DNA from 3 places in the Fulvivirga sedimenti genome. Region 2 is predicted to be linked to each of the others. Evidence: riboswitches for the same ligand, from Rfam matches in the RefSeq annotation. Region 2 holds a riboswitch; each other region holds the start of a gene.
What was found. Region 2 has a riboswitch for cobalamin ahead of LDX50_RS23265 (TonB-dependent receptor plug domain-containing protein). Riboswitches for the same ligand answer to the same signal wherever they lie in the genome.

Region 1 (10,159 bases), on a different contig from region 2:
TGTTTCGAAGCTGCGGACGGAATCCACCTACGAATTGCTGGTCGTTAATGAAAGGAATTATACCTATAAGGGGGTTCGACCTGTCGATAAAATTCATGACCATCGCATTCTTAAGTCCAATTGAAAATTTGGAGGAAAGAAGCCAGTGATTTTCCTGATGAATTTCGAATGTCAGGAAATTTTCTATATCAAGTGGAAGTTCCACTGTTCCCAGCGAATCACTTAATTCAATGTTGTATCGTTTTGGAAAAGAGTATTTTATATATCCACCATAGACAGCACCTTTTGTTGGAAAATACCGGGCATTCAACGAATTGTAGTCAGCAAAAGTCTGTACGCTATAACTGCGCCAGTCAAATCTGTTCAAAAAACGCAGTTCCTCTCCGGCTACTTCCGGCTTGAGGAGGGAGGATTCGTACTGAAAGAGACCGCCCCATTGATAATTTCGTCGTTTGGAATTTATTATTGTAAAATAGGGATTCAGGTAACGATTCCGGAAAATGCCCTCCTGACGGTCGTCTGAATCTACGATGGGCACGTCACTGCTGCGGTAATTTATTCCGGCCTTAGCAATCCAGTTTTGCCGTGCCCCCATATACTTCAGGAAGTTGGCATCACCGCGGGGATTTTCAGCCAAATCAAACTCGAGCACAAGCCGACTCGCAGGCAGAAGGTTCCGCTTTGTAAAATTCAGATTGATTCCCGCCCCATTTTCATTGTCATAATGGAGGGCCAGTTTGATCTGCGCCTGTGGTGCCTCTTCCACGGTAAGTATTAAATCATACTCATCTCCGTTGGGCATCATTTCATAGACCACTTTATCAAAATTCCTGGATCCGAACAGGACGTCTACACGATCATCAATATAACCAATTGATACAGTTGAGCCTTCGTCAATCCGCAGTCTTCCTTTTACATAGCTGTCGGGTGTATGGATATTATTTCGAATGATAATATTTGCTATCCTGAACGAATCTGGTCGGACAGGAATCAGTTCATTAACATCGAATGGAACGAGTCCGAGCGAATCCGCCAGGGCCCTGAGTGCCGGCCGGGCTGCTTCTGCCGCGGCTTCACCGCTCCGGATAATGGCCGGCGTATCTTCAAATCCCATAGTGCTGAATGATGAAATATCAGGTTCAATCAACAGGTCGCACTTTTTCATTTGCTCCTCAGAATCCAGTGCGCTCATAACAAAGGCGGATTGAGAAAGGACGTCCACCGCAGATTTAAGTTCTTCCTTCTTCAGAAGACCTCCACTTACAAAAACACCAATGATAATATCTGCTCCCATTTCCTGGCACTCCGGAACGGGAAAATTGCGAACCAGTCCCCCATCAACCAACAAGGTATCATTCCGTTCAACCGGGGTGAATATCGAAGGAATGGCCATACTAGCCCTAATAGCCATCGGAAGGGATCCGCTGCGCATCACAACAGGTTGTCCGGTAGCAATGTCGGTACCCACGCACGCAAAGGGAATAGGAAGTTCATTAAAATCGTTGATATGATGCACATGGCGTGTGAGTTTGGACAGCAGCTCAGACAAACGCTGACCGTCGATCAGTCCCTGCGGTAACTCGATCTTCCCCTTTTTTAATCCCAGTTCAATCAGGTAACGCTCGTAATAGGCCTTTTCCTGATAATTGATCTGATTCATCGAGGTATTATTGCTCAGCAACTCATCCCAGTTGATGGCAAGGGCAATTTCCTCAATTTCAGAGGCCGTATAACCAGCAGCATACAAACCACCAACCACACTTCCCATGCTCGTCCCCGTTATATAATCCGGCCTGATACCCAGGCTTTCAAGTTCTTTAAGTATGCCAATATGGGCCATTCCCTTGGCGCCACCCCCACTCAACACCAACCCGATTTTTGGTCTTTCTGCAGACTGAGCAAATAACCCGCCGACAGTGAGGGTAAGCAGGATCAGGAAAGACATAAATTTCATAACATCAAAATATTTTGGACTAGTAAGATACAATCACTAAACATAATAATTTCATTCAGGTTGAGTGATTCTTCCAAAAATTCAACCAATTCATGAAAGAGGCTTGTTTTTACCATTAATTCTTATGTTCTTCTGAAAATTTTCAAAACTCCCCAACCATCATATCTTGTCATGTACACTTCTAAACGACTGTTCACTTTACTTTTACTTACATTTTGCTTTTCCTGTGGTCAGCAGGATCAACAGTCCGACGTCGCGGAAGCACCCCCGGAAGGCGGGATTCCCCCGGAAATGGTGAAAATGGCGGCATTGGATCAGGAAAGGGGACTCCGCCTGAAAACAGAAAATGCAACGCCAGGCTATATATTATTTTCCTCCCTTACCAGTTCCGACGTATATCTTATCGATCTGGATGGCAAGGTAGTCCATGAATGGAAAACGAACTTTGGACTCGGTTCCCATTATCTGATGGAAGATGGCCGTTTATATGTGCACAGTCGGGATCCCGAAGCGGTTGTATTTTCCGGCGGGGGTATGGCAGGTCGTGTTCAGGAGTTTAGCTGGGATGGGGAGTTACTATGGGAATACAAACTGGCGAATCAGGACAATCTGATGCACCACGATTTTGCCGTAATGCCCAATGGAAATATCCTGCTCATTGTCTGGGAAAGCAAAACGCCGGAGGAAGCGATGGCGGCTGGCAGAATGCCACACCTGATCCCGAAAGCCGGTGTGTGGCCCGATAAAATAATCGAAGTCAAACCCACCAAACCAAGTGGAGGTGAAATCGTTTGGGAATGGTACGCATGGGACCATATGATTCAGGATGTAAACCCTGATCTCCCGAATTACGGAAAATTAAGCGATCACCCGGAGCGGATCAATATCAACAATGGTGATACTATCCGCCAGCCCGACCCGGAGGAATTTGAACGGGGCAAGGCGCAGGGTCAGTATGCTGCTAATGCGACCATTGATAACATGGGCTCGGATATGTTCCATACCAATGCGATCGACTACAATCCTGAACTCGATCAAATAGTACTTAGTATACCCGATTTTTCTGAAATCTGGATTATTGATCATTCTACAACTACGGAGGAAGCATCGGGCAGTACCGGCGGAAAATCTGGTAAAGGCGGCGACCTCTTGTACCGATGGGGAAATCCGCAGGAATATAACCGCGGGGATACCACGGATCAATACCTTGGATTCGAACATGATGTGCGTTGGATCCTTCCCGGCTATCCGGGTGAAGGTGACCTTACCATCTTTAATAATAACTTCAAGGATGCCGATGGTGAAACTCATTCACAGGTAACTCAAATTACGCCACCCATGGATGCCGATGGGAAATATATTATTCCTGAAAGCGGGCCAATCGGACCTGAAAAACCTACCTGGACCTATACAGCAAATAATGAGGGTGACTATCTTGCAATGTTTATTTCCAGTGCCCACCGTATGAAAAATGGTCATACGCTGATGAACTTCGGGCCGCAGGGCCGGCTGCAGGAAATTACGGAAGACGGTGAGGTTGTCTGGGACTACTGGTCACCCTATATCGGACAGTGGAAACTGCCCGACGGGACACCACCTCAGCCGGTAGGACCGTTCATGTATGCCATTTTCAGGGCTACACACATTCCGGTAGATCATCCGGCAGTCGCAGGTAAGGAACTTCAGCCTATTGATCCACAACCAGCCACGCAGAAGCCTCCGATGTAACGAATGCTGGAAATTCAAGCATAAAAATTCAAAGAACGCATACACCAAATCATTCATTAATCGGGTATATCAAGCCATTAGTTCTTATGCGACCCCCGCTAAAGCAGGGGTCGTTCTTTATTCTGCCAATGTGCTCACTTATTTGACCCCCGCCATCGCAGGGGTCATCCACAAACATCTCTCAAAAAGCAAAATAATAGAAACTCTGCAGACCATAGTTCCACCCCTGAGCGGGTGGTCGCATATGTGAGACAGATCGCATTTGTTAATCCGACCCCTGCGCAGCGGGTGGTCGCATAATATCACGGAGACAACGAAAATAACGACAACAACGACAATATTCTGCACCTGCATTCCCCTTATATTATGTAAACTCAGGGGGTCCAGTGAACCCCAAGTTGAATATTTCTTCCCATTACATTATAGCCATACACCTCGTAATAATCGGTATTCAATAAATTACGAATGTCAGCGAACATACGCATTTTCGCCTTTGGGAATGAATAGGAAACCATCAGGTCCAGTAATGAATACGCGTCAAGATTCACCTGCTCGACTGCGAAATCCCGGAGATTAAAATAAACATCCTTGCGCGACCCAAATAACTGCCAGGCGGCCCGCAATTCAAGACCCGCAACCGGTGAATAGGAAAGCGAAGTGCGCAAAGCATGTTCCGGCTGACGGAGAATTCCATTAAAAACACTATCCTCCTGACTCATTTGCATTTCACCATTGAGCCAGGTATATCCCGCCTTGAACTCCAGTTCAGGCGTGATTCGATATCCGGCCTCTACCTCTGCACCCGTTACATCCTGACGATCGCTGTTCTGATAATCCATGATATAGATGATGATGTTCTCAATACGCCTGTTGAAAACAGCAATACGTATATCAGACTTCTGATCAGCTCGCTGAAATCCTGCCTCCATGCTGCGGCTTTGTTCGGGCTTTAAATTGGGATTTGCTCCAAACTGCCCAAAAAGCTGATTTAATGTAGGTGCCTTAAAGCCTGTGGTATAATTGGCGAAAACCTTCCATACCGGAGTGATCAACCAGCTCGGATTGATACTGTAGGTAGTAAAATTTCCGAATTGAGAATGCCGGTTGAACCGAATACCCCCTTCCAGGGAAAAACCGTTTGCCTGATAGGTAGCCGTAGCGTAGGGAGCAAACAGGCTGGCATCTTCAAATTCTTCATTGGTAATTTCCTGGCGCTGAAATGAAACCCCCGGAAGAATCTGCCATCTGTCGGAAATTCTGTAATGATAGAATCCTTCGAGGTGATCAAAAATGGCAGCGTATTCAAACTTTCCGAAATCCGTATCAAAAACACGATCCGTTTCATTCCGGGCAACCTGAACCTGGAGATCACCCCGTTCACCCCGACTGGTGGCAGTAATACCGTAGCGCATGTTGCGCGCCTCATAAAGATTCACATCCGAGTCGGTAAAGGCGCCGGCATCATAATCACCCTTCATGTCGGTAAACTGAAAAAACCCTTCCAGGCGGGTCTTACTGGTCAACTCAACCCCTGCTTTCACATTTGCCGAATTCTGATTAAACGGATCCTTTTCAAATGCGTCTGTGCCCGTAGTATCCCGTGCTTCTGAAAATCCTTCACTCTGTCGCCGGCTGTATCCGGCTGAATACCTGAACTTGCCTTTGCTTCCCAACAGGCTTACATCCCCGAGGAATTGCCCATAGGTGCCATATGAAAGTAAAACTGAAGGTTCAATTGCCCTTTCCGGGGTTTTGGTAATGATATTGATCACTCCCGCCATAGCATCAGACCCGTACAAAGTCGATTGTGACCCCTTCAAAATTTCGATCCGTTCTATGTTGTTCAGCGACAGAAGCCGCAGATCAAATACGCCATTAACACCTGAGGGATCATAAACTGGTACACCATCAAGTAAAATGAGGGTGTATTGCGCAGAAGCACCCCTAAGATATATGCCCCGGTCTTTCCCGGGATTACTATTGGCACCGTTTACAAACAATCCGGTCTGCTCGTGTAGTAGCTGACCCAGATCCCGCGCACCGGCATTTTCTATCTGATCCTTTGTGATCACATTTATTACTTTACCGGTTTGCGAAGAGGCTTTAGGAAATTTACTTGCGGTAATAACCACTTCACGAAGCTCATCCGTGCGTAATGTGTCATGCTGACCGTAAATGATGTTTGGCGTCAGCCACCAAAAGGCAATACAGGTTATTGCCCAAACCTTTAACTCCTTTTTCATTGCAATAATGGTTAAATGAAACAAAAGGAGTAAAAGAGGGGAATGGGAACAGTCGATTCCATTCACACGCTTTTACCCGAAGCATTGAATAAACATCGTCAGGGCAGGTCTCCTGGCTCTCCCGACTGATACCGCCTTCTCATCCGAAACGGACAATGGCAATGTGGATATCAGCCATCCATGGGATTACAGTAGCGGGAACTGCTCCGGATTCTCACCGGTATTCCCTTTTAAGTCCACCATTGTGGACACCATGACGGTGCAAGTATACGTAAAATATTTCCTCCCGTGTATTTCAGAGTTTTTTAAATATTTTTTAGACTTATCTAATTTATTTTTTAGTTTTGTTATTATATTATTTTACGTCAAATCGAAATGCGGTTTATTTTCTTATTCTTTCTTCTCATAACCACGCTGTCCGGATTCTCCCAGCAAATCTTACGGGGCAGTGTAGAGGGAAAAGAAGGTCCCGTACCGGGAGCAACAATCCGACAGTTGCCGGATGGGGGAATGACCGTCACAGATAGCCTGGGAAAGTTCCGGTTGGAAATTGCCGATCAGAATATCATTCGTATAGAAATTCGCTCCCTTGGGTATAAGTCAGTCCTCAAGGAAATTCTCCCGGCATCAGATGAAAAAATAAAAATATTGCTTGAGGAAAGTTCTCTGGGGCTTGATGAGGTGGTCATTACCGGTACACTCCAGCCCGTATTCGTATCCCAGTCGGCGATTAAAACCGAAGTACTCACCACCAAACATTTTAATACGTTTATGCCTTCTGCTTCCAACAACCTGGTAGACGCCATGTCGATGGTGAATGGCGTCCAGGAGGTAGTTTCCTGCGGGGTATGTTTTACGAATAGTTTGAGTATTAACGGACTTCCGGGTCAGTATACCTCGATTCTCATCGACGGAACCCCCATGTACGGCAACCTGGCGTCTGTCTATGGCCTGAATGGTATCCCGGGTATCATGGTAGATCGGGTGGAAGTGGTTAAAGGCCCGGGTTCAACGCTGTATGGTTCAGAGGCCCTGGCGGGAGTGATCAATATCATTACAAGAGATCCTGCTAAGCAGCCAATACTCACGGCAGACGTTATGGGCACTACCCATGGGGAAATGTTCTTTAATACGGCCGTGTCTGGTAAACTGAAAAAAATTTCAACCTATTCCGGACTCAGCTACAGTGGGATGCACCAGTATATTGATGAAAACAGGGACGGGTTCGGGGATATTATTAACATGGACCGCATCGCGATTTTCAGCAAATGGGAGGCACAGTTGCCGAAAGATCAGAAATTAAGCGTGTCGGCAAAGTTCATGACAGAAGACCGAAGGAATGGCGTTCAATCCTTTCTGGAGAACCATAATTCATTACGAGGCAACGATACAATTTATGGCGAGAGTATCCAGACAGAACGGTTCGAATTATTCGGAAGCTTTACCGGCAACCATGGATATAAAATCGATTACTCCTTCAGTATTCATGACCAGAACAGTTTCTACGGCAGTGACCTGTATGAGGCAAAGCAACAGATTGGTTTCATCAATGCCTACAGAAGACTGGAATCCGGTCGGCATGCTATCCTGGCCGGTGTAACTTCTCGCTATCAGTATTATGACGACAATACGGTAGCGACACCCGGGGGTGCCGACAAACAATTCATTCCGGGAATATTTATCCAGGATGAACTTGCTCTTTCACCTTCCCTTACCTTCCTGGGTGGCCTGCGCACAGATTATTATGAAAAACACGGACTAATCTTTTCGCCAAGGTTTAATGCGAAATGGAAAGCAGGTGACTGGACTACTTTGCGGGTCAATTCAGGCACAGGATTCAGACTTGTAAACTTATTCACCGAAGACCATGCCTTTGTAACCGGGCAGCGGAGCATTGAAATCAGGGAAGAGCTGAAACCCGAACGTTCCGCCAATATTTCACTCAACCTGAATCATATCCTCACGATGGGCAGCAGTCAGGCCAGCGTGGATTTTGATGTGTTTTACACGCACTTTACCAATAAGATAATTCCTGATTATTCAGATCCCGGGAAAATTATTTATGACAATACCGCTGGTCATGCCCAAACCGGTGGGGTGAGTTTCAGCTGGACACAGGAATTCATATTTCCCCTTCAGGTGATGGCAGCAGGCACCTTGCTGCGGTCGACAGAGACCGGCGAAGAGGGCATCAAGGAAAATCTGCCATTCGCCCCTGAATGGTCGGCCCTGCTGAATATCAGTTATACCATTCCTCGTTCCAACTGGATCTTTGCCTGGTCGGCCACCTTTACCGGTTCTATGTTGCTTCCTGAGGTTTTTGATCTCGATGAACAGGGTCAGCCAATGGCTGATCCAAGACCCAGAACCTCCTCTCCTTTTCAGATTCATAATATTCAGATCACCAAATCCTGGAAGAACCTCAGACTATATGGGGGTGTGAGTAATATTTTTAATTTCACTCAACCGGTTTCACCCTTATCGGGACTGAATGATCCTTATTCCAATCCGGGTTTCAGCAATTTTTTTGATACCGCCTATTCGTATGCCCCTATTCACGGCAGGGAATTTTTTGTAGGAATTAACTGGAGTCTCTTCAAATAATTTTTCTACCTTATGTGGCTAAAAAATCGTTGCCCATGGCTACACTCAAGGAGACAATAAAAGAATTGATTCGCGATATCAAGCGGGATGAACTTTACTTTTACAATGATAATCGCTGTTTCAAATTTATTGAAGCCAATCCGGAAAATACAGATCTGTTAGTTATCAATGAGAAGATCAGTGCCATGAACAACGGCATTATCGACCTGCACTATGTGCCCTCGATGGCTAAGCACATCCAATCATTGCATATAGATCCATATCTTCAAAACAGTGAACTTGAAATCGTTCCGCGCATTTCGGCATTACTCCCGGATAAGCCTTACGAATTCAGAAAACTGGCTTCAACGTACTGCAATTTTCATTTTCCGGATGTTTATCCGGTACAATCGGATATTGCAGAAAAAATAATGGGGCTTTACACCCAGCATATTCAAAACAACGGGCATCCAACATCAGTACTGAGCTATTCGGATTTTAAGATCGTAACAGATCATTTTTCCTCAACCTATGACCTGCAAGCTTTCGACTATTATGAACTGGAGAAATTTCTGTGGCTGAAGTCAAGGATGATCATCGAATTTCTGGAAAATCCAGACCGTGATTCGCAATTCGATCCGCCGGCCAAATAATAATCCCTTAGTATCAATTCGTCATTTTGTAAATTCCCAAAAAACATCTTATGAAGGCATTTTCATTAATTGCATTATTAATTCTACCATTTCTCACGTTCGGCCAGGTGACAGACGCACCGGAGCGGACGGAGGGAGAAGGTCCGTGGCCACAGCTAATCATTCGGGGCGTAATGATGATTAAAGGAGACGGCGCTCCACCCACCGGGCCAGTGGATATTGTCGTTCGCAATAATCGCATTGAACAAATTCGAATTGTTGGGTATCCCGGGGTTGCGATCGACCCCGATCGCCGGCCCAAGCTGGAAAAGGGAGGCAAGGAACTGGATGCAACAGGTATGTATCTCATGCCGGGCTTCATCGATATGCACGGCCATATCGGAGGGTCAGCACAGGGAACACCTGCAGAATATGTTTTCAAACTTTGGATGGCGCACGGCATCACCACGATCCGGGATCCATCAGCGGGAAACGGACTCGACTGGGTTCTTGACCATAAACAAAAGAGTCAGAAAAATACAATTACTGCGCCGCGAATACTGGCTTATACATCGTTCGGACAGGGAAGTACCTCTCCAATCAGTACACCGGAAATGGCGCGCGAATGGGTGCAGAATAATGCAAAAAACGGTGCCGACGGGATTAAATTCTTTGGTGCTGCCCCGGATATCATGGAAGCGGCATTGATGGAAAACAAAAAACTGGGATTGCGTTCTGCATGTCACCACGCGCAGATGGATGTCGCGCGATGGAACGTACTGAATTCCGCCCGCGCGGGACTTACCTCCATGGAACATTGGTATGGCTTGCCGGAGGCATTGTTTACCGACCGGACGGTACAGAACTATCCGCTGGATTATAATTACAATAACGAGCAGCATCGTTTCGGCGAGGCAGGGCGTCTTTGGCAACAGGCCGCAGCGCCATATACCGAAAAATGGAATGCCGTAATGAATGAATTACTGGAACTGGATTTCACGCTGGATCCTACTTTTAAC
Region 2 (10,159 bases):
CAGATCGCATTTGTTAATCCGACCCCTGCGCAGCGGGTGGTCGCATAATATCACGGAGACAACGAAAATAACGACAACAACGACAATATTCTGCACCTGCATTCCCCTTATATTATGTAAACTCAGGGGGTCCAGTGAACCCCAAGTTGAATATTTCTTCCCATTACATTATAGCCATACACCTCGTAATAATCGGTATTCAATAAATTACGAATGTCAGCGAACATACGCATTTTCGCCTTTGGGAATGAATAGGAAACCATCAGGTCCAGTAATGAATACGCGTCAAGATTCACCTGCTCGACTGCGAAATCCCGGAGATTAAAATAAACATCCTTGCGCGACCCAAATAACTGCCAGGCGGCCCGCAATTCAAGACCCGCAACCGGTGAATAGGAAAGCGAAGTGCGCAAAGCATGTTCCGGCTGACGGAGAATTCCATTAAAAACACTATCCTCCTGACTCATTTGCATTTCACCATTGAGCCAGGTATATCCCGCCTTGAACTCCAGTTCAGGCGTGATTCGATATCCGGCCTCTACCTCTGCACCCGTTACATCCTGACGATCGCTGTTCTGATAATCCATGATATAGATGATGATGTTCTCAATACGCCTGTTGAAAACAGCAATACGTATATCAGACTTCTGATCAGCTCGCTGAAATCCTGCCTCCATGCTGCGGCTTTGTTCGGGCTTTAAATTGGGATTTGCTCCAAACTGCCCAAAAAGCTGATTTAATGTAGGTGCCTTAAAGCCTGTGGTATAATTGGCGAAAACCTTCCATACCGGAGTGATCAACCAGCTCGGATTGATACTGTAGGTAGTAAAATTTCCGAATTGAGAATGCCGGTTGAACCGAATACCCCCTTCCAGGGAAAAACCGTTTGCCTGATAGGTAGCCGTAGCGTAGGGAGCAAACAGGCTGGCATCTTCAAATTCTTCATTGGTAATTTCCTGGCGCTGAAATGAAACCCCCGGAAGAATCTGCCATCTGTCGGAAATTCTGTAATGATAGAATCCTTCGAGGTGATCAAAAATGGCAGCGTATTCAAACTTTCCGAAATCCGTATCAAAAACACGATCCGTTTCATTCCGGGCAACCTGAACCTGGAGATCACCCCGTTCACCCCGACTGGTGGCAGTAATACCGTAGCGCATGTTGCGCGCCTCATAAAGATTCACATCCGAGTCGGTAAAGGCGCCGGCATCATAATCACCCTTCATGTCGGTAAACTGAAAAAACCCTTCCAGGCGGGTCTTACTGGTCAACTCAACCCCTGCTTTCACATTTGCCGAATTCTGATTAAACGGATCCTTTTCAAATGCGTCTGTGCCCGTAGTATCCCGTGCTTCTGAAAATCCTTCACTCTGTCGCCGGCTGTATCCGGCTGAATACCTGAACTTGCCTTTGCTTCCCAACAGGCTTACATCCCCGAGGAATTGCCCATAGGTGCCATATGAAAGTAAAACTGAAGGTTCAATTGCCCTTTCCGGGGTTTTGGTAATGATATTGATCACTCCCGCCATAGCATCAGACCCGTACAAAGTCGATTGTGACCCCTTCAAAATTTCGATCCGTTCTATGTTGTTCAGCGACAGAAGCCGCAGATCAAATACGCCATTAACACCTGAGGGATCATAAACTGGTACACCATCAAGTAAAATGAGGGTGTATTGCGCAGAAGCACCCCTAAGATATATGCCCCGGTCTTTCCCGGGATTACTATTGGCACCGTTTACAAACAATCCGGTCTGCTCGTGTAGTAGCTGACCCAGATCCCGCGCACCGGCATTTTCTATCTGATCCTTTGTGATCACATTTATTACTTTACCGGTTTGCGAAGAGGCTTTAGGAAATTTACTTGCGGTAATAACCACTTCACGAAGCTCATCCGTGCGTAATGTGTCATGCTGACCGTAAATGATGTTTGGCGTCAGCCACCAAAAGGCAATACAGGTTATTGCCCAAACCTTTAACTCCTTTTTCATTGCAATAATGGTTAAATGAAACAAAAGGAGTAAAAGAGGGGAATGGGAACAGTCGATTCCATTCACACGCTTTTACCCGAAGCATTGAATAAACATCGTCAGGGCAGGTCTCCTGGCTCTCCCGACTGATACCGCCTTCTCATCCGAAACGGACAATGGCAATGTGGATATCAGCCATCCATGGGATTACAGTAGCGGGAACTGCTCCGGATTCTCACCGGTATTCCCTTTTAAGTCCACCATTGTGGACACCATGACGGTGCAAGTATACGTAAAATATTTCCTCCCGTGTATTTCAGAGTTTTTTAAATATTTTTTAGACTTATCTAATTTATTTTTTAGTTTTGTTATTATATTATTTTACGTCAAATCGAAATGCGGTTTATTTTCTTATTCTTTCTTCTCATAACCACGCTGTCCGGATTCTCCCAGCAAATCTTACGGGGCAGTGTAGAGGGAAAAGAAGGTCCCGTACCGGGAGCAACAATCCGACAGTTGCCGGATGGGGGAATGACCGTCACAGATAGCCTGGGAAAGTTCCGGTTGGAAATTGCCGATCAGAATATCATTCGTATAGAAATTCGCTCCCTTGGGTATAAGTCAGTCCTCAAGGAAATTCTCCCGGCATCAGATGAAAAAATAAAAATATTGCTTGAGGAAAGTTCTCTGGGGCTTGATGAGGTGGTCATTACCGGTACACTCCAGCCCGTATTCGTATCCCAGTCGGCGATTAAAACCGAAGTACTCACCACCAAACATTTTAATACGTTTATGCCTTCTGCTTCCAACAACCTGGTAGACGCCATGTCGATGGTGAATGGCGTCCAGGAGGTAGTTTCCTGCGGGGTATGTTTTACGAATAGTTTGAGTATTAACGGACTTCCGGGTCAGTATACCTCGATTCTCATCGACGGAACCCCCATGTACGGCAACCTGGCGTCTGTCTATGGCCTGAATGGTATCCCGGGTATCATGGTAGATCGGGTGGAAGTGGTTAAAGGCCCGGGTTCAACGCTGTATGGTTCAGAGGCCCTGGCGGGAGTGATCAATATCATTACAAGAGATCCTGCTAAGCAGCCAATACTCACGGCAGACGTTATGGGCACTACCCATGGGGAAATGTTCTTTAATACGGCCGTGTCTGGTAAACTGAAAAAAATTTCAACCTATTCCGGACTCAGCTACAGTGGGATGCACCAGTATATTGATGAAAACAGGGACGGGTTCGGGGATATTATTAACATGGACCGCATCGCGATTTTCAGCAAATGGGAGGCACAGTTGCCGAAAGATCAGAAATTAAGCGTGTCGGCAAAGTTCATGACAGAAGACCGAAGGAATGGCGTTCAATCCTTTCTGGAGAACCATAATTCATTACGAGGCAACGATACAATTTATGGCGAGAGTATCCAGACAGAACGGTTCGAATTATTCGGAAGCTTTACCGGCAACCATGGATATAAAATCGATTACTCCTTCAGTATTCATGACCAGAACAGTTTCTACGGCAGTGACCTGTATGAGGCAAAGCAACAGATTGGTTTCATCAATGCCTACAGAAGACTGGAATCCGGTCGGCATGCTATCCTGGCCGGTGTAACTTCTCGCTATCAGTATTATGACGACAATACGGTAGCGACACCCGGGGGTGCCGACAAACAATTCATTCCGGGAATATTTATCCAGGATGAACTTGCTCTTTCACCTTCCCTTACCTTCCTGGGTGGCCTGCGCACAGATTATTATGAAAAACACGGACTAATCTTTTCGCCAAGGTTTAATGCGAAATGGAAAGCAGGTGACTGGACTACTTTGCGGGTCAATTCAGGCACAGGATTCAGACTTGTAAACTTATTCACCGAAGACCATGCCTTTGTAACCGGGCAGCGGAGCATTGAAATCAGGGAAGAGCTGAAACCCGAACGTTCCGCCAATATTTCACTCAACCTGAATCATATCCTCACGATGGGCAGCAGTCAGGCCAGCGTGGATTTTGATGTGTTTTACACGCACTTTACCAATAAGATAATTCCTGATTATTCAGATCCCGGGAAAATTATTTATGACAATACCGCTGGTCATGCCCAAACCGGTGGGGTGAGTTTCAGCTGGACACAGGAATTCATATTTCCCCTTCAGGTGATGGCAGCAGGCACCTTGCTGCGGTCGACAGAGACCGGCGAAGAGGGCATCAAGGAAAATCTGCCATTCGCCCCTGAATGGTCGGCCCTGCTGAATATCAGTTATACCATTCCTCGTTCCAACTGGATCTTTGCCTGGTCGGCCACCTTTACCGGTTCTATGTTGCTTCCTGAGGTTTTTGATCTCGATGAACAGGGTCAGCCAATGGCTGATCCAAGACCCAGAACCTCCTCTCCTTTTCAGATTCATAATATTCAGATCACCAAATCCTGGAAGAACCTCAGACTATATGGGGGTGTGAGTAATATTTTTAATTTCACTCAACCGGTTTCACCCTTATCGGGACTGAATGATCCTTATTCCAATCCGGGTTTCAGCAATTTTTTTGATACCGCCTATTCGTATGCCCCTATTCACGGCAGGGAATTTTTTGTAGGAATTAACTGGAGTCTCTTCAAATAATTTTTCTACCTTATGTGGCTAAAAAATCGTTGCCCATGGCTACACTCAAGGAGACAATAAAAGAATTGATTCGCGATATCAAGCGGGATGAACTTTACTTTTACAATGATAATCGCTGTTTCAAATTTATTGAAGCCAATCCGGAAAATACAGATCTGTTAGTTATCAATGAGAAGATCAGTGCCATGAACAACGGCATTATCGACCTGCACTATGTGCCCTCGATGGCTAAGCACATCCAATCATTGCATATAGATCCATATCTTCAAAACAGTGAACTTGAAATCGTTCCGCGCATTTCGGCATTACTCCCGGATAAGCCTTACGAATTCAGAAAACTGGCTTCAACGTACTGCAATTTTCATTTTCCGGATGTTTATCCGGTACAATCGGATATTGCAGAAAAAATAATGGGGCTTTACACCCAGCATATTCAAAACAACGGGCATCCAACATCAGTACTGAGCTATTCGGATTTTAAGATCGTAACAGATCATTTTTCCTCAACCTATGACCTGCAAGCTTTCGACTATTATGAACTGGAGAAATTTCTGTGGCTGAAGTCAAGGATGATCATCGAATTTCTGGAAAATCCAGACCGTGATTCGCAATTCGATCCGCCGGCCAAATAATAATCCCTTAGTATCAATTCGTCATTTTGTAAATTCCCAAAAAACATCTTATGAAGGCATTTTCATTAATTGCATTATTAATTCTACCATTTCTCACGTTCGGCCAGGTGACAGACGCACCGGAGCGGACGGAGGGAGAAGGTCCGTGGCCACAGCTAATCATTCGGGGCGTAATGATGATTAAAGGAGACGGCGCTCCACCCACCGGGCCAGTGGATATTGTCGTTCGCAATAATCGCATTGAACAAATTCGAATTGTTGGGTATCCCGGGGTTGCGATCGACCCCGATCGCCGGCCCAAGCTGGAAAAGGGAGGCAAGGAACTGGATGCAACAGGTATGTATCTCATGCCGGGCTTCATCGATATGCACGGCCATATCGGAGGGTCAGCACAGGGAACACCTGCAGAATATGTTTTCAAACTTTGGATGGCGCACGGCATCACCACGATCCGGGATCCATCAGCGGGAAACGGACTCGACTGGGTTCTTGACCATAAACAAAAGAGTCAGAAAAATACAATTACTGCGCCGCGAATACTGGCTTATACATCGTTCGGACAGGGAAGTACCTCTCCAATCAGTACACCGGAAATGGCGCGCGAATGGGTGCAGAATAATGCAAAAAACGGTGCCGACGGGATTAAATTCTTTGGTGCTGCCCCGGATATCATGGAAGCGGCATTGATGGAAAACAAAAAACTGGGATTGCGTTCTGCATGTCACCACGCGCAGATGGATGTCGCGCGATGGAACGTACTGAATTCCGCCCGCGCGGGACTTACCTCCATGGAACATTGGTATGGCTTGCCGGAGGCATTGTTTACCGACCGGACGGTACAGAACTATCCGCTGGATTATAATTACAATAACGAGCAGCATCGTTTCGGCGAGGCAGGGCGTCTTTGGCAACAGGCCGCAGCGCCATATACCGAAAAATGGAATGCCGTAATGAATGAATTACTGGAACTGGATTTCACGCTGGATCCTACTTTTAACATTTATGAGGCGAGCCGGGATCTGATGCGTGCTCGCCGTGCAGAATGGCATGAAGACTACACCCTGCCCAGTTTATGGCGTTTCTATCAGCCAAGTAAAATATCACATGGGTCCTACTGGCATTTCTGGGGCACCGAGGAAGAAGTAGCCTGGAAAGAAAATTATCGACTCTGGATGACCTTCATCAATGAATATAAAAACCGGGGTGGCAGGGTAACGGCCGGATCTGACAGCGGTTTTATTTTTCAACTATATGGATTTGCCTATATCCGCGAACTGGAATTACTGCGCGAAGCTGGATTTCATCCTTTGGAAGTCATTCGCTCCGCTACGCTGAATGGCGCCGAAGCGCTTGGTCTTGACAAGGATCTGGGCACAGTGGAAGTTGGCAAACTGGCAGATTTTGTCATTGTCGAAGAAAATCCACTTCAAAACCTGAAGGTATTGTATGGAACTGGTGCCATAAAGCTAACAGATGAAAACGACGTAGTTCGTGTGGGTGGTGTAAAATACACGATCAAGGATGGTATTATCTATGACGCCAAAAAGCTGCTTCAGGATGTAAAAGAGCTTGTGGATGCATCGAAGGAAGAAGAAGGTTTTGAGATTAAACAGCCTGGCTTCTGAACTCAGTATAATACCGCACGGTTCAGGTAATCCCTGAACGGCATCATTACCTTATACAATTCCACAACTTTATCCTGAAAATCGGGATGGCAAACCTCTTGCCGGGTAACTGTATGCATCACCGCGAAACTTTTGTAACGCAAAAGTTTGATGTGCGGATGATCCTGCGTAAACCCTTTTGGAGAAGTCTTTAACAGATCCTGTTCAAGCACAAAATTTGCCTTAAAGCGTTTCTCATCCAGTATGGATTGGAGCACATCTCCGTCGTAATCAATGGCCTCCCGAATTTTTGACAGGATGGATGAAGGAGGATGGTAGTAGCCTCCGGCAACAAAGGACTCCTCCGGTCCGATATGGATATAAAAGTCACTTTTCTCCTTAACCCGATCCATGGTTGCCCCAATGTGTTCCTTATAAGTGGGCCGGTCGGGATGGAACATCAGGTTATTATTGATGCGATGGATGGCGCGTTTCCCCTCCGTATGATCATAGGACGGATCAATTTCCGCCAGCCGCGCATCCAGGTCATCCAGCCATAGAATATATGCATCGCGAACCTGATTGTATTCAGCACGATGCTCATCCATCCAGGTCTTATTATTATTCACCCGGAGTTTTTCCAGGAATATATACAGATCTTTCATCATGATCTGAACGCCCCCGATTGTAAAAAGTTTCTAGTCAAAAAAGAACGTTGCGAATTCCTCAACATCTGAATTACCGCCGATAAACACCCGGAATTCACCCTTTTCTGCCTTTTTCTCAAGGTTCGCATGAAAAAATGCCAGCATCTGAGGCGTTATATCAAACGTTACCTCCTTACTTTCACCAGGAGCCAGGGTAACTTTCTTAAACCCTTTTAATTCTTTGATTGGCCGTACAATGCTCGCCTTCAGATCGCGAATATATAACTGTGCGATCTCAGTACCGTCACGGTCACCCTTGTTGGTGAGCATCACACTTACAGTTATATGGTTTCCACTCCGTACTGTATCATCACTTACTGAAATTCCAGAGTACTCGAATTGTGTGTAGCTGAGTCCGTATCCAAACGGATACAGCGGGGAATTCTCCACATCCCTGTATTTTGACAGATAAATACGCTCTGTAGGTGGTTCAGAGTAATCGCCCAAATAAGGTCTTCCCGTATGGGGGTGATTGTAATAAATCGGCACTTGTCCGACATTTCTTGGAAAAGTGATCGGTAATTTGCCCGAAGGATTATAGTCACCAAACAGGACATCAGCTGCAGCATGTCCGGATTCTGATCCCAGCGTCCATACACAAAGGATTGAAGGTATATTCTCATCGAGCCATGAAAGATCGAGGGGTCTTCCTGTCATCACCATCACAACAATTGGTTTACCGGTCTTTGTAACCTCTTCAAGCAGGGCAAGCTGATTGTCCGGGATTTTTATATTCGTCCGTGATGCCGCTTCACCATTCATCACCGCACTCTCACCCAATACCATTACAACAACATCCGAACGACGGGCGGCACTCATTGCTGAAGAATATCCGGCTTTTGAATCGTCATACATTCCGCAGCCTTCGGCATAGATTACGTTATTTTCTCCTGCCACTTCCTTGATCCCGTCGAGGAAGGTCACTGAATGTTCTTGCTCTCCAAAGAACGACCAGGTACCATTCATATCGGCATGGCTATCGGCCAACGGGCCAATGACCGCAATCTTTTTACCGGTTTTTGGCAGCGGAAGCAGATTATTTTCATTTTTCAGGAGTACAATGGATTTTCTGCCTGCATCACGTGCAGCCGCCAGATGCTCAGGGGTACGAATCTCATTTTTCTCCCGTTCAATTTGCGAATACTTGTACGGATCTTCAAAGAGCCCGAGATCCCATTTCAGTTCCAGTACCCGGCGAACTGCCTGATCTACCAGCTTTCCATCCAAACGTCCCTCACGCACAAGTGCCGGAATGAACAACTTATAGTAATCACTCATCATATCCATGTCGACACCCGCTTCAATTGCCTGCACAGTGGCCTGTTCAGGATTTACCGCATAGCCGTGATCAACCAATTCCCCGATAGAGTTCCAGTCGGAAACAATCATTCCATCAAAACCCCACTCACTTCGAAGAATCTGGCGCAATAATTTCTTATTTCCCGTGGCAGGAATGCCGTTCACATCATTGAATGCAGTCATAATGGTTGCGGCTCCCGCTTCAATCCCGGCCTTGTAGGGAGGCAGGTATATCTCACGCATTTTTCGTTCCGACATATCAACGGTATTGTATTCCTTCCCCCCATCGGGCGCACCGTAAGCAGCAAAGTGCTTGATACACGCAGCCATCGTTCTGGCATCGTCGAGTGATGTCCCCTGCAAACCGCGCACACGGGCTTTGGTTACCTGGGCTCCCAGGTATGGATCTTCGCCGGCCCCTTCCGCAACCCTGCCCCAGCGGGCATCGCGTGTAATGTCAACCATCGGGGCAAAATTGAAATTAATGCCTACTGCGGTTGACTCAATGGCAGAAATACGTTCTGCGGTTTCAATTGCTTCCATGTCCCAGCTCGCTGCAGAGGCAAGAGGAATAGGGAACACCGTTTGGAAACCATGAATCACATCGGCACCGAAAACGAGCGGAATGCCCAGTCGTGATTCCTCAACAGCGATGCGCTGTAGTCTTGCGGTATACGCGGCACCGTGAATATTAAAAAGACCTGTAATGCTTCCATTTCGAACCAGGCTGTCAAATCTCTCGGATTCCACAGTACGGCGGGTCGGCCCCGTATTGAACATATCCCCTACATAGAGGTTTAACTGACCTGCTTTTTCCTCAAGGGTCATAACTGTGATCAGGGAATCTATCTTTTGGGTTCTGGCACTTTTTTCAGTGTCTGACTGAGCCGAATCTCCTGTACATCCAACAATGCCAATCAGCAATGTGAACACCAGGCTGCCTGTGAGTAATGTGCGTTTTACGGGTATCATGTTGTTTCTGATGATGAAGGCAGCAATATAGTGAAATCACCCCTTAATTGGGAATGATAATCATCAACATAAAAAAGCCGGCACATATGCGCCGGCTTCCTAACTAAACCAAATTGAAGAATAGCCTAATAAATCCAGTCGAAAGACCCGTTGAAGCCTATGACTGAATTTGACGAATTCGGATCATCCTCATTTCGCAATGCGAAAATGAATTCTCCCGCTATCCGGCGAGTATCAGTATTGAGCCGCGTGATCTTTAACTCAAAATAGGTATCACCGCCAGGCCGTGTTGAAAATACAGTATTGCCACTGCCTATCTGCGTGCCAAATACCATTTCGGCATAGTTTTG
Region 3 (10,159 bases), on a different contig from region 2:
TGTGCAATGGCAGAGGCAACATTCAATAGCAAACACAACAGTATGATGAACCGCATGGTGCAAAAATAGCAATTGTGCAACTGTGTTGCATTACTATTTTTTTGATTTTCGATCGTCGGTTGATTCAGGTTTCGAGCGGGGCTTCTGAGCAGGTTTTACCGGGGCTGGTTTCTTTTGGTCAGGTCCGGCACCCGGTTCCCAGGATCGGATATGCAGATCCCGTTGCGGGAATGGGATTTCAATTTTTGCTTTGGCAAGTGCATCGTAGACTTCGGTTAAAATTTCGCTCCGCGTTGCAAGCCAGCTATCAATATCGGAAGTCCAGAATAAAACCCTGAAATCAAGCGAACTATCTCCAAATCCATCAAAGAGAACCATTGGTTTCGGAAGTTTTAAAATTTTATCATGATCTGCCACCACTGCGGCCAGTACTTCAATAGTTTTTGTGGCATCTGAACCATATGCCACACCTACACGTACTTCTGCACGTCGATGTTTATTGCTTAGTGTCCAGTTCACGACCGAATTGGAAATCAAATCCCCATTAGGGACAATGACCTCTGCTCCGTCATAAGTTTTGATCACACTGGAACGAATACCGATGTCCTTCACTATTCCCATCGTCTGCTGAACCTCCACAATATCTCCCGACTGAATGGGACGTTCGAAAATGAGAATCAGACCAGAAATGAGGTTATTAACTATATTTTGCAGACCGAATCCAATACCAACACTCAGTGCTCCCAGAATGATTGTAATTTTATCCAATGGAATGCCGGACACCGCAAGTGCCAGCAAAAAGCCAAGTGTTATGATGAAAAACCGAAGTATAACTGAAAGGTTGGCCGTTCTTTTCTGACTTCGGTAAAACGACTTATCTTCAGATAGGAATTTTATTGTGGAAGATAAATTTGTGGAAATCAGAAGGACAATAACGAACAGGGCAATACCACCTACGGTAAATGTCAGTTCACCAATTGTCCGATCTGTAGTGAGAAATAGCTCAATACTCGCCTTAATGTCCGCGTAAACATTAAAATTACGCAGGAAGGCAATTATAAATAATATGAATAGTAAGAAATAAATACGGTTATGCCATTTTTCCCAGAAGTCATTCAGCTTCGCCGTGTCACTTGAAAGACGCTGGAAATAGGGTCGTCTTCGAAGAAATTCAATAAGCTGATCCATCCAGCTGGCCAAATAAATCAATACCATTGCAATAGCCAGGGTCTCACCCACACCATTTATCAGGATCCTTCCTAATGTGGGCCTGTTGATGAAAACAAAAACCAATCCCGATACAGATATGCAGCTCAGGATCCAGTTAAATACTTTTATCCAGTTCCATCGGATTTGAAAGTACTTTCTTACCGAACTCGTGAGAAGAACATAGGTAAATACCCCCGAACAAAATATCAGAATAAAACTTGAATATCCGGAAACTGGCAACAGGAGGTTTTGAAACTTGAGAATTAGAAAAGCAAGAAAAAATACCAGGTAGCGCCTCAGCATATCCCGCTCCATTGTTTTTCTTAACAAAAACAGGAAAGGAAAATATGTTGACAGAATGACAAAGTCATACATAAGTGTCGTTGTCGGTGGCATAATCACGGGAAAAAGCGCTCCACCAAATACTGCTGCCGTGGCAAGCGGACTTAAATACAAACTTGTGAATTCATCCTCTGCATCTTCCTTTCTTTCTACGCTTCTGATTTTTCGTATTGAGTACCATATAATAACCAGGCAGATAATCAGAATTCCGGTCCTCGAACTATTATCCCGAAAGAATCCAACAATCCTCCAGACGGTGTTACGCACCGTGGAGGACATATTCTGAGATCCTTCACCCGATAATGAAAACTTCCATGTACCTGATTCTCTTTTCGTCACATTACTCCAATACTCACGCAGGTACAACCGAAGAGACTCAATCCGATTCAATGTTTTTGCATAATCCTGGGAAACCGTATATTCCAGGTTCAGAATTTCTTCCAGCTTTTGATCAACCCGTTCACTTAGGCTATCAGCCTTGTCAATAATAGGAACAAACCGGTTGTTGTAATAATCAAGTTCCCGCTGATTCAGCCCTGTAACATTCACCGCCATCTGCTTTTTCATCCTGGCAATATCGATCTTGTAATTACTCAACTGTTTTGTTAGGGCAGTGAGTTGATTCTGCCAGGTATTCAGTTCATTGTGCCGCCGTTCAAAAATGATGATCAGATCATTAACTCTACTAAGACTCAATTCGGTTACAGAGGCGCTGTCAATGGTAAAATATTTGTTAAGCTGTTCGTGTAGAATGTTGAAATCCTGCCGGATACGTTCTGTCTTGAAATCAGAGGCTAGGGCCCTGCTTATTTCACGCAGCTTCTGGGAGCCTTCTTCATATGCAATAATTAAATCCGAAGCTGTCTTCGGTCCGGGAACACTGGAAAGCGAATCCGCTTTTTGAGAAAACGAATTTTGAAATAGAAAGAACAGAGAAAGAACAATGAGTATTATTGCCCGCATAGGTAAATCGTGATGTCCGTTCAAATTACATGGTTTAGAAGTAAAAGCCAATACTTACAAAACTATTCCAGGAATTTGAACCATTAACATGGGCGATTCCTGCTGATACCGGACCCAGAATTGTGACGTAGGATGCCATCACACCGTAACTCCATATTTCATGCTTACCATCCGGAAAATCATAATTGCCGTCCTCCGTATCGCCGTAGAACCATTTCATGGGATAGAGCGCGTTGGCATACTGACTAACCACCTGCAGATATAAATTAGAGATGGGTTGATACTGTATGGAAATCTCGTTGTAATACATGTGATCACTTATATACATAAGCTGTTCGGAGCCCCAAAGCTGCCAGCTGTTTCGAAGCTGCGGACGGAATCCACCTACGAATTGCTGGTCGTTAATGAAAGGAATTATACCTATAAGGGGGTTCGACCTGTCGATAAAATTCATGACCATCGCATTCTTAAGTCCAATTGAAAATTTGGAGGAAAGAAGCCAGTGATTTTCCTGATGAATTTCGAATGTCAGGAAATTTTCTATATCAAGTGGAAGTTCCACTGTTCCCAGCGAATCACTTAATTCAATGTTGTATCGTTTTGGAAAAGAGTATTTTATATATCCACCATAGACAGCACCTTTTGTTGGAAAATACCGGGCATTCAACGAATTGTAGTCAGCAAAAGTCTGTACGCTATAACTGCGCCAGTCAAATCTGTTCAAAAAACGCAGTTCCTCTCCGGCTACTTCCGGCTTGAGGAGGGAGGATTCGTACTGAAAGAGACCGCCCCATTGATAATTTCGTCGTTTGGAATTTATTATTGTAAAATAGGGATTCAGGTAACGATTCCGGAAAATGCCCTCCTGACGGTCGTCTGAATCTACGATGGGCACGTCACTGCTGCGGTAATTTATTCCGGCCTTAGCAATCCAGTTTTGCCGTGCCCCCATATACTTCAGGAAGTTGGCATCACCGCGGGGATTTTCAGCCAAATCAAACTCGAGCACAAGCCGACTCGCAGGCAGAAGGTTCCGCTTTGTAAAATTCAGATTGATTCCCGCCCCATTTTCATTGTCATAATGGAGGGCCAGTTTGATCTGCGCCTGTGGTGCCTCTTCCACGGTAAGTATTAAATCATACTCATCTCCGTTGGGCATCATTTCATAGACCACTTTATCAAAATTCCTGGATCCGAACAGGACGTCTACACGATCATCAATATAACCAATTGATACAGTTGAGCCTTCGTCAATCCGCAGTCTTCCTTTTACATAGCTGTCGGGTGTATGGATATTATTTCGAATGATAATATTTGCTATCCTGAACGAATCTGGTCGGACAGGAATCAGTTCATTAACATCGAATGGAACGAGTCCGAGCGAATCCGCCAGGGCCCTGAGTGCCGGCCGGGCTGCTTCTGCCGCGGCTTCACCGCTCCGGATAATGGCCGGCGTATCTTCAAATCCCATAGTGCTGAATGATGAAATATCAGGTTCAATCAACAGGTCGCACTTTTTCATTTGCTCCTCAGAATCCAGTGCGCTCATAACAAAGGCGGATTGAGAAAGGACGTCCACCGCAGATTTAAGTTCTTCCTTCTTCAGAAGACCTCCACTTACAAAAACACCAATGATAATATCTGCTCCCATTTCCTGGCACTCCGGAACGGGAAAATTGCGAACCAGTCCCCCATCAACCAACAAGGTATCATTCCGTTCAACCGGGGTGAATATCGAAGGAATGGCCATACTAGCCCTAATAGCCATCGGAAGGGATCCGCTGCGCATCACAACAGGTTGTCCGGTAGCAATGTCGGTACCCACGCACGCAAAGGGAATAGGAAGTTCATTAAAATCGTTGATATGATGCACATGGCGTGTGAGTTTGGACAGCAGCTCAGACAAACGCTGACCGTCGATCAGTCCCTGCGGTAACTCGATCTTCCCCTTTTTTAATCCCAGTTCAATCAGGTAACGCTCGTAATAGGCCTTTTCCTGATAATTGATCTGATTCATCGAGGTATTATTGCTCAGCAACTCATCCCAGTTGATGGCAAGGGCAATTTCCTCAATTTCAGAGGCCGTATAACCAGCAGCATACAAACCACCAACCACACTTCCCATGCTCGTCCCCGTTATATAATCCGGCCTGATACCCAGGCTTTCAAGTTCTTTAAGTATGCCAATATGGGCCATTCCCTTGGCGCCACCCCCACTCAACACCAACCCGATTTTTGGTCTTTCTGCAGACTGAGCAAATAACCCGCCGACAGTGAGGGTAAGCAGGATCAGGAAAGACATAAATTTCATAACATCAAAATATTTTGGACTAGTAAGATACAATCACTAAACATAATAATTTCATTCAGGTTGAGTGATTCTTCCAAAAATTCAACCAATTCATGAAAGAGGCTTGTTTTTACCATTAATTCTTATGTTCTTCTGAAAATTTTCAAAACTCCCCAACCATCATATCTTGTCATGTACACTTCTAAACGACTGTTCACTTTACTTTTACTTACATTTTGCTTTTCCTGTGGTCAGCAGGATCAACAGTCCGACGTCGCGGAAGCACCCCCGGAAGGCGGGATTCCCCCGGAAATGGTGAAAATGGCGGCATTGGATCAGGAAAGGGGACTCCGCCTGAAAACAGAAAATGCAACGCCAGGCTATATATTATTTTCCTCCCTTACCAGTTCCGACGTATATCTTATCGATCTGGATGGCAAGGTAGTCCATGAATGGAAAACGAACTTTGGACTCGGTTCCCATTATCTGATGGAAGATGGCCGTTTATATGTGCACAGTCGGGATCCCGAAGCGGTTGTATTTTCCGGCGGGGGTATGGCAGGTCGTGTTCAGGAGTTTAGCTGGGATGGGGAGTTACTATGGGAATACAAACTGGCGAATCAGGACAATCTGATGCACCACGATTTTGCCGTAATGCCCAATGGAAATATCCTGCTCATTGTCTGGGAAAGCAAAACGCCGGAGGAAGCGATGGCGGCTGGCAGAATGCCACACCTGATCCCGAAAGCCGGTGTGTGGCCCGATAAAATAATCGAAGTCAAACCCACCAAACCAAGTGGAGGTGAAATCGTTTGGGAATGGTACGCATGGGACCATATGATTCAGGATGTAAACCCTGATCTCCCGAATTACGGAAAATTAAGCGATCACCCGGAGCGGATCAATATCAACAATGGTGATACTATCCGCCAGCCCGACCCGGAGGAATTTGAACGGGGCAAGGCGCAGGGTCAGTATGCTGCTAATGCGACCATTGATAACATGGGCTCGGATATGTTCCATACCAATGCGATCGACTACAATCCTGAACTCGATCAAATAGTACTTAGTATACCCGATTTTTCTGAAATCTGGATTATTGATCATTCTACAACTACGGAGGAAGCATCGGGCAGTACCGGCGGAAAATCTGGTAAAGGCGGCGACCTCTTGTACCGATGGGGAAATCCGCAGGAATATAACCGCGGGGATACCACGGATCAATACCTTGGATTCGAACATGATGTGCGTTGGATCCTTCCCGGCTATCCGGGTGAAGGTGACCTTACCATCTTTAATAATAACTTCAAGGATGCCGATGGTGAAACTCATTCACAGGTAACTCAAATTACGCCACCCATGGATGCCGATGGGAAATATATTATTCCTGAAAGCGGGCCAATCGGACCTGAAAAACCTACCTGGACCTATACAGCAAATAATGAGGGTGACTATCTTGCAATGTTTATTTCCAGTGCCCACCGTATGAAAAATGGTCATACGCTGATGAACTTCGGGCCGCAGGGCCGGCTGCAGGAAATTACGGAAGACGGTGAGGTTGTCTGGGACTACTGGTCACCCTATATCGGACAGTGGAAACTGCCCGACGGGACACCACCTCAGCCGGTAGGACCGTTCATGTATGCCATTTTCAGGGCTACACACATTCCGGTAGATCATCCGGCAGTCGCAGGTAAGGAACTTCAGCCTATTGATCCACAACCAGCCACGCAGAAGCCTCCGATGTAACGAATGCTGGAAATTCAAGCATAAAAATTCAAAGAACGCATACACCAAATCATTCATTAATCGGGTATATCAAGCCATTAGTTCTTATGCGACCCCCGCTAAAGCAGGGGTCGTTCTTTATTCTGCCAATGTGCTCACTTATTTGACCCCCGCCATCGCAGGGGTCATCCACAAACATCTCTCAAAAAGCAAAATAATAGAAACTCTGCAGACCATAGTTCCACCCCTGAGCGGGTGGTCGCATATGTGAGACAGATCGCATTTGTTAATCCGACCCCTGCGCAGCGGGTGGTCGCATAATATCACGGAGACAACGAAAATAACGACAACAACGACAATATTCTGCACCTGCATTCCCCTTATATTATGTAAACTCAGGGGGTCCAGTGAACCCCAAGTTGAATATTTCTTCCCATTACATTATAGCCATACACCTCGTAATAATCGGTATTCAATAAATTACGAATGTCAGCGAACATACGCATTTTCGCCTTTGGGAATGAATAGGAAACCATCAGGTCCAGTAATGAATACGCGTCAAGATTCACCTGCTCGACTGCGAAATCCCGGAGATTAAAATAAACATCCTTGCGCGACCCAAATAACTGCCAGGCGGCCCGCAATTCAAGACCCGCAACCGGTGAATAGGAAAGCGAAGTGCGCAAAGCATGTTCCGGCTGACGGAGAATTCCATTAAAAACACTATCCTCCTGACTCATTTGCATTTCACCATTGAGCCAGGTATATCCCGCCTTGAACTCCAGTTCAGGCGTGATTCGATATCCGGCCTCTACCTCTGCACCCGTTACATCCTGACGATCGCTGTTCTGATAATCCATGATATAGATGATGATGTTCTCAATACGCCTGTTGAAAACAGCAATACGTATATCAGACTTCTGATCAGCTCGCTGAAATCCTGCCTCCATGCTGCGGCTTTGTTCGGGCTTTAAATTGGGATTTGCTCCAAACTGCCCAAAAAGCTGATTTAATGTAGGTGCCTTAAAGCCTGTGGTATAATTGGCGAAAACCTTCCATACCGGAGTGATCAACCAGCTCGGATTGATACTGTAGGTAGTAAAATTTCCGAATTGAGAATGCCGGTTGAACCGAATACCCCCTTCCAGGGAAAAACCGTTTGCCTGATAGGTAGCCGTAGCGTAGGGAGCAAACAGGCTGGCATCTTCAAATTCTTCATTGGTAATTTCCTGGCGCTGAAATGAAACCCCCGGAAGAATCTGCCATCTGTCGGAAATTCTGTAATGATAGAATCCTTCGAGGTGATCAAAAATGGCAGCGTATTCAAACTTTCCGAAATCCGTATCAAAAACACGATCCGTTTCATTCCGGGCAACCTGAACCTGGAGATCACCCCGTTCACCCCGACTGGTGGCAGTAATACCGTAGCGCATGTTGCGCGCCTCATAAAGATTCACATCCGAGTCGGTAAAGGCGCCGGCATCATAATCACCCTTCATGTCGGTAAACTGAAAAAACCCTTCCAGGCGGGTCTTACTGGTCAACTCAACCCCTGCTTTCACATTTGCCGAATTCTGATTAAACGGATCCTTTTCAAATGCGTCTGTGCCCGTAGTATCCCGTGCTTCTGAAAATCCTTCACTCTGTCGCCGGCTGTATCCGGCTGAATACCTGAACTTGCCTTTGCTTCCCAACAGGCTTACATCCCCGAGGAATTGCCCATAGGTGCCATATGAAAGTAAAACTGAAGGTTCAATTGCCCTTTCCGGGGTTTTGGTAATGATATTGATCACTCCCGCCATAGCATCAGACCCGTACAAAGTCGATTGTGACCCCTTCAAAATTTCGATCCGTTCTATGTTGTTCAGCGACAGAAGCCGCAGATCAAATACGCCATTAACACCTGAGGGATCATAAACTGGTACACCATCAAGTAAAATGAGGGTGTATTGCGCAGAAGCACCCCTAAGATATATGCCCCGGTCTTTCCCGGGATTACTATTGGCACCGTTTACAAACAATCCGGTCTGCTCGTGTAGTAGCTGACCCAGATCCCGCGCACCGGCATTTTCTATCTGATCCTTTGTGATCACATTTATTACTTTACCGGTTTGCGAAGAGGCTTTAGGAAATTTACTTGCGGTAATAACCACTTCACGAAGCTCATCCGTGCGTAATGTGTCATGCTGACCGTAAATGATGTTTGGCGTCAGCCACCAAAAGGCAATACAGGTTATTGCCCAAACCTTTAACTCCTTTTTCATTGCAATAATGGTTAAATGAAACAAAAGGAGTAAAAGAGGGGAATGGGAACAGTCGATTCCATTCACACGCTTTTACCCGAAGCATTGAATAAACATCGTCAGGGCAGGTCTCCTGGCTCTCCCGACTGATACCGCCTTCTCATCCGAAACGGACAATGGCAATGTGGATATCAGCCATCCATGGGATTACAGTAGCGGGAACTGCTCCGGATTCTCACCGGTATTCCCTTTTAAGTCCACCATTGTGGACACCATGACGGTGCAAGTATACGTAAAATATTTCCTCCCGTGTATTTCAGAGTTTTTTAAATATTTTTTAGACTTATCTAATTTATTTTTTAGTTTTGTTATTATATTATTTTACGTCAAATCGAAATGCGGTTTATTTTCTTATTCTTTCTTCTCATAACCACGCTGTCCGGATTCTCCCAGCAAATCTTACGGGGCAGTGTAGAGGGAAAAGAAGGTCCCGTACCGGGAGCAACAATCCGACAGTTGCCGGATGGGGGAATGACCGTCACAGATAGCCTGGGAAAGTTCCGGTTGGAAATTGCCGATCAGAATATCATTCGTATAGAAATTCGCTCCCTTGGGTATAAGTCAGTCCTCAAGGAAATTCTCCCGGCATCAGATGAAAAAATAAAAATATTGCTTGAGGAAAGTTCTCTGGGGCTTGATGAGGTGGTCATTACCGGTACACTCCAGCCCGTATTCGTATCCCAGTCGGCGATTAAAACCGAAGTACTCACCACCAAACATTTTAATACGTTTATGCCTTCTGCTTCCAACAACCTGGTAGACGCCATGTCGATGGTGAATGGCGTCCAGGAGGTAGTTTCCTGCGGGGTATGTTTTACGAATAGTTTGAGTATTAACGGACTTCCGGGTCAGTATACCTCGATTCTCATCGACGGAACCCCCATGTACGGCAACCTGGCGTCTGTCTATGGCCTGAATGGTATCCCGGGTATCATGGTAGATCGGGTGGAAGTGGTTAAAGGCCCGGGTTCAACGCTGTATGGTTCAGAGGCCCTGGCGGGAGTGATCAATATCATTACAAGAGATCCTGCTAAGCAGCCAATACTCACGGCAGACGTTATGGGCACTACCCATGGGGAAATGTTCTTTAATACGGCCGTGTCTGGTAAACTGAAAAAAATTTCAACCTATTCCGGACTCAGCTACAGTGGGATGCACCAGTATATTGATGAAAACAGGGACGGGTTCGGGGATATTATTAACATGGACCGCATCGCGATTTTCAGCAAATGGGAGGCACAGTTGCCGAAAGATCAGAAATTAAGCGTGTCGGCAAAGTTCATGACAGAAGACCGAAGGAATGGCGTTCAATCCTTTCTGGAGA

Region 1: linked by a shared signal. The riboswitch ahead of LDX50_RS11575 (TonB-dependent receptor plug domain-containing protein) and the one ahead of LDX50_RS23265 (TonB-dependent receptor plug domain-containing protein) in region 2 are both predicted to bind cobalamin.
Region 3: linked by a shared signal. The riboswitch ahead of LDX50_RS17545 (TonB-dependent receptor plug domain-containing protein) and the one ahead of LDX50_RS23265 (TonB-dependent receptor plug domain-containing protein) in region 2 are both predicted to bind cobalamin.

What each region holds. Positions count from the first base shown of each region.
Region 1 covers NZ_JAIXNE010000002.1:1,187,161-1,197,319, forward strand. The annotation lists gene LDX50_RS11565 (patatin-like phospholipase family protein) at 1-1,954, opposite strand, end outside; gene LDX50_RS11570 (aryl-sulfate sulfotransferase) at 2,126-3,682, shown strand; gene LDX50_RS11575 (TonB-dependent receptor plug domain-containing protein) at 4,057-5,925, opposite strand; cobalamin riboswitch at 6,011-6,196, opposite strand; gene LDX50_RS11580 (TonB-dependent receptor) at 6,301-8,529, shown strand; gene LDX50_RS11585 (hypothetical protein) at 8,565-9,161, shown strand; gene LDX50_RS11590 (amidohydrolase family protein) at 9,212-10,159, shown strand, end outside.
Region 2 covers NZ_JAIXNE010000004.1:1,191,707-1,201,865, forward strand. The annotation lists gene LDX50_RS23265 (TonB-dependent receptor plug domain-containing protein) at 123-1,991, opposite strand; cobalamin riboswitch at 2,077-2,262, opposite strand; gene LDX50_RS23270 (TonB-dependent receptor) at 2,367-4,595, shown strand; gene LDX50_RS23275 (hypothetical protein) at 4,631-5,227, shown strand; gene LDX50_RS23280 (amidohydrolase family protein) at 5,278-6,852, shown strand; gene LDX50_RS23285 (DUF2461 domain-containing protein) at 6,855-7,499, opposite strand; gene bglX (beta-glucosidase BglX) at 7,530-9,809, opposite strand; gene LDX50_RS23295 (hypothetical protein) at 9,935-10,159, opposite strand, start outside.
Region 3 covers NZ_JAIXNE010000003.1:1,184,290-1,194,448, forward strand. The annotation lists gene LDX50_RS17525 (TonB-dependent receptor) at 1-56, opposite strand, end outside; gene LDX50_RS17530 (mechanosensitive ion channel family protein) at 94-2,514, opposite strand; gene LDX50_RS17535 (patatin-like phospholipase family protein) at 2,549-4,825, opposite strand; gene LDX50_RS17540 (aryl-sulfate sulfotransferase) at 4,997-6,553, shown strand; gene LDX50_RS17545 (TonB-dependent receptor plug domain-containing protein) at 6,928-8,796, opposite strand; cobalamin riboswitch at 8,882-9,067, opposite strand; gene LDX50_RS17550 (TonB-dependent receptor) at 9,172-10,159, shown strand, end outside.